2 regions of the Roseobacter sp. N2S genome follow, and region 1 is predicted to be linked to the other one. Evidence: riboswitches for the same ligand, from Rfam matches in the RefSeq annotation. Region 1 holds a riboswitch; the other holds the start of a gene.
The links. Region 1 has a riboswitch for cobalamin ahead of GGE09_RS14715 (CbtB domain-containing protein). Riboswitches for the same ligand answer to the same signal wherever they lie in the genome.
Positions count from the first base shown of each region.

Region 2: linked by a shared signal. The riboswitch ahead of GGE09_RS17940 (TonB-dependent receptor domain-containing protein) and the one ahead of GGE09_RS14715 (CbtB domain-containing protein) in region 1 are both predicted to bind cobalamin.

Region 1 is NZ_JAVDQB010000006.1:84,912-87,308, forward strand. Features, by position in the region: gene smc (chromosome segregation protein SMC) at 1-795, opposite strand, end outside; cobalamin riboswitch at 1,010-1,231, shown strand; gene GGE09_RS14715 (CbtB domain-containing protein) at 1,269-1,451, shown strand; gene GGE09_RS14720 (CbtA family protein) at 1,671-2,348, shown strand; gene GGE09_RS14725 (hypothetical protein) at 2,352-2,397, shown strand, end outside.
Region 2 is NZ_JAVDQB010000009.1:49,085-51,481, reverse strand. Features, by position in the region: gene GGE09_RS17945 (histidine phosphatase family protein) at 1-543, opposite strand, end outside; cobalamin riboswitch at 648-853, shown strand; gene GGE09_RS17940 (TonB-dependent receptor domain-containing protein) at 981-2,397, shown strand, end outside.

The DNA.
Region 1 (2,397 bases):
CGCGCCGCCCTGCCCGCTGGCCGCAAGCTGCGTGGCGGCTAACAATTGTTCAGCTGCTTTGGCCATGGCCAGATCAGCCTCGCGCCAACGACGATACAGTAACAGCCCCTCGGACTGGCGCAGCTCATCTAGAATAGAGCGATACCGCGCCGCCTGCCGCGCCTGACGGGCCAGCGCGTTCAACTGGCTTTCCAGTTGTTCAATCACATCATCCACACGGGTCAGGTTGCCCTCCGCCCCGTTTAGTTTCAGCTCTGCTTCATGGCGGCGTTGGTACAAACCGCTGATCCCTGCGGCCTCTTCCAGCACGCGGCGGCGGCTTTTGGGCTTGGCGTTGATCAGCTCTGAAATCTGCCCCTGACGCACCAGCGCCGGACTATGCGCCCCGGTCGAGGCATCGGCAAACAGCATCTGCACATCCCGCGCCCGCGCTTCCTTGCCATTGGTTTTATAGGCCGAACCCGCATCCCGCGTGATCCGCCGCACCACATCCAGCGTGTCCGCATCGTTAAACGCTGCGGGCGCCAACCGTTCGCGGTTGTCCAGCGTCAACATCACCTCGGCGTAATTGCGGGCGGGGCGCGATGCGGCCCCTGCAAAGATCACATCTTCCATACCGCCACCGCGCATAGCAGTGGGGCGGTTCTCGCCCATTACCCAGCGCAGGGCTTCCAGCAGGTTGGATTTGCCACAGCCGTTCGGCCCCACAACCCCCGTCAGCCCGTCCGAGATGATCAACTCGGTCGGGTCCACAAAGCTTTTGAAGCCCGTCAGACGGATTTTGGAAAACTGCAAGCTGCACTGGCCCCGTTGATTCTGTGTTGCCGTCCAAATTCTTGGCCCCTGCCCTGTGAGTCAACTAAAAACCCCTGTATTTGGGCGATCAGACCAAGTTATCCACAAGATATTGGTACACTCGGGCGAAAACCCACCATCATGACAGGGCTGAAAGCGCCGTAAAAACAATTCCCCCTGTCGCAATCCGACTTGACCCGAAGGGCCGTTTACAGGCACAAAGGTCTGGCAAGGTTCCCCATCAAGACGCTAAGCGTCGGGGATTAATTGGGAATGTGGACAAGGCAGACCGAACTCCGGGGCCTAAAACCACAACCGCCCCCGCGACTGTGTGCGGCGAGCGATGTTCGAAAATACCACTGAGGTTCGCCTCGGGAAGGTCGAACAAAGCCGTGACCCGCAAGTCAGGAGACCAGCCCGGCACCGGACCTTAACCCATGCTGTCGGGAGTGGCGGCAAAAGGAGACCAACATATGAAGACTAAAGCTCAAGCAGCCGTAAAACCCCAAGCTCTGATCAGCAGCAATGTTCTGGCAATTGCCTTTGCAGCCTTTGTCGGCCTTGGCATGATCACAATCGCGGGTCACGTTCAAGCCACCACATTGCACGACGCCGCACATGATGTCCGTCACGCAACCGGCTTTCCCTGCCACTAAACGTGCTGTGGCGCTGACACCCCGTCGCGCCGCCCGTCATACAGTCGCCCGACAGTTCCACCAGCCGGTTCGCATCAGCGTGCTGGCTGCTAAACCATGGCCCATCCAGTCTGTAGACTGGCGCTTTGGCCTTTCCTATCGGGCGCTATCAGACAGAACCCCCGTCAAAGGCTGGTTGCATCCTGTGCGCCACCTTGCGCGGAAGCTATGGATTTTACTATGCTCACCCGTATCATAACCACGGCGATATTCGCCGGTTTTATCACTGCACTGGTTGCTGCTTTACTGCAATTCCTACTGGTGCAACCCCTACTGCTGCATGCCGAATTGTTCGAAAACGGCAGTCTCACCCACTTTGGCCCAACGGGCGCCGGCACCCCGGCCCAAGCGGATTTACCCGGCTTTGACCCGCTGCGCGATGGTCTTAGCGTCTTGTTCACGGCCATAATTTACACAGGTTATGCCTTTCTATTGGTCGCAGGCATCGCCATAGCCAGCGAGCGCGGCCATGACATTTCGATACGCAGTGGCATCATCTGGGGCATCGCGGGATTTGTCGCTTTGCAACTGGCCCCCGCCGCCGGCTTGCCCCCCGAACTCCCCGGTGCCGCCGCCGCAGATGTCGCCCCGCGGCAGGTCTGGTGGTTTGGCACAGTGGCGCTGACAGCCCTTGGCCTGTGGCTAATCGCTTTTGGAAAATCGCCCGTGATCTGGGCCGTCGCCCTGATCTGCCTCGCCGTTCCCCATGTGATCGGCGCGCCCCACCCAGACACTTTTGTCGGCCCCGTCCCACCGGAAATCGCCGCCCAATTCGCCGCCCGCGCTTTGGCTGTCGGCTTGGCAAGCTGGGCTGTCCTTGGCATGCTCGCCGGGTATTTCTGGAATAAAGAGGCTTAACCCATGCGCAACCCAATCGCTTTTTTGATCATCGGCCTGTTCTTTGGAA
Region 2 (2,397 bases), on a different contig from region 1:
GATCACCGTACCCTGTGTTGCAGTCAAATCATACATATCCGCGTCTGTGATCCCCGTCAGACAGGCCCGCATCACAATCAGCGAAACCTTGTGGGACACGATGATTGCAGGTGCGTTCAGACTGTTCAAAAAATTCATAATGCGCGCGCGCAGGGCAGACAGACCTTCTCCTTCGGGCGCGTTAAAATAAAGGTCCAGATCCCGTATGCTGCGGGCCGCCAATTCAGGATCGCGGGCCTGTCTTTGGGCTGGCGTAATGCCCTCCCAGCCGCCGCAACCGATTTCAATCAACCGCGGGTCGGTGGTGAAATCATCCCCGCCAAACGCAATTCGCGCGGTGGCTTTTGTGCGGCTGAGCGGGCTGGCGAAACGGTCCAACTCGGCCACCTGATCCCCGAGCCGCCGCAAAATTGCACCCTGTTGTGCCGCTTGCGCCTGCCCCAGCGCGGTCAGGTCAGAATTCATCTGCCCCTGTATCCGCCCCGTACTGTTCCATTCGGTTTCCCCGTGGCGCAGCAAGTAAACATCGGGTCTGTTGGTCATTGTCTTTTCCTTGGTCAGTATCGGCGGCGCCCCGCATGCCTGTACCAGCATCCACCCCGCAAACCCAAGCCATAAAACCCCCTTTCCAAAACCGCAATTTCTGCGTATCTAAACCCCACTTCGGTCTGGGCGGTTCGCCGCTTGGATAATAGGGAACGTGGTCCGGCCTGCGCCAAATCCACGACTGCCCCCGCAACTGTAGGCGGAGAGCGAAGCCGGAAAATACCACTGTTGCGCCCTGCGCAATGGGAAGGACCGGCCCAGCATCGACCCGCGAGTCAGGAGACCTGCCGAGGCAATCACCCTGTTTGGGCGCGTGGGGCGTTTGGACTGCGGATCTTCCGCTCGTGGTGTTTTCACCGTCTGCGGGGGGAAATCCCTCTGATGACATGTCTGTATCTGTTGGCCCGTTCGGGTCAAATCCTAGGGATGTTTTTATGCACCGCTCTACCTTATTGGCCACTGTGGCCCTGTCCACCTTCCAGTTCACCCCTGTTTTCGCGCAAGACACCCTTGATCTGGGGGAATTGATCCTGTCCGGCGGGCTGTCCCCGATTGCACAATCCGCCCTTGGCCGCGCCGCCAGTGTTGTCACTGCCGATCAGATCAAGGATCGCGGCATCACCACAGTTCAAGATGCGCTGCGGGCCCTGCCCGGTGTTTCGGTCAACGGCACCAGCAACAGTTCCATTCAGGTGCGCATTCGCGGAGGCGAGGCGAACCACACCCTGATCCTGATCGACGGGATCGAGGCCGCAGGCGGAGACGCGGCCTATAACCTAAGCGGGCTAGAGGCCAGCAACATCGAAAAAATCGAAGTCCTGCGCGGCCCGCAATCGGTCTATTACGGGTCAAACGCATCAGCGGGGGTGGTGAATATCATCACCCGTAAAGGCGGCATCGGCCAGACCTATTCAGCATCCGTTGAATTTGGCGCTGCCACAACTGCCACCGCCTTTCTGGCCAACCGCACCGAACGGGGCGGGGTGTCACTGGCGTTTTCCCACAGCGATGATCGGGGTTATGATCAATCGGGTGATGGCGGGGAAAAAGACGGATTGGAACGCACAACCGCGATCCTGTCTGCCGATTACCTGCTGACAGATGACCTAAAACTCGGCCTGACCCTGCGCAGATCAGATGAAGAGTACGACTATGACACATCACCTTTCACCGCCACGGATGCCGCCAGTTATGTGGTCGATGATCCCACCCAGTTCAGCACACGCGATGAACGTACCGCCAGTATCTATGCGGAATATGATATGCTGGGCGGCCGCCTGACACACCGTCTGTCCTTCGCAAAAACCGATTACACCTCAACCTTCAACGGCGGTGCGCCGACCAAGGAACAGACCGAAGCGATTAAATACCGACTGAGCTTTGGCCTAGACGGGCGCGCGGTGTCTGACGCGGATCACCTGTTGAACCTGTTGCTGGAACACCAAGAGGATTCCAGCAGTTCCAACCCGCAATATGGCCGCAAATCAACCTCTGCGGCGCTGGAATATCGCGGCAGTTTCAGCAACGGGCTGGACCTGCAAGCAGGCGTGCGGTTTGATGACAACGATGTGTTCCAAGACGCGGCTACATGGACTTTGGGCCTGTCTTATGCGATCCCAGACAGCAATGTGCGGCTGCATGCTTCGGCAGGGACAGGTATCGTGAACCCGACATATTTTGAACTTTACGCCAATGCCTTTGGCTACACAGGCAACCCCAACCTGAAACCCGAACGCAATCGTAGCTTTGATCTGGGGGCGGAATTCAGCTTTGCCGCAGGACGTGGCAGCCTTGATGTGACCTATTTCAACGAGGTTCTTACGGATGAAATCACCGATGTCAGCACTGGCC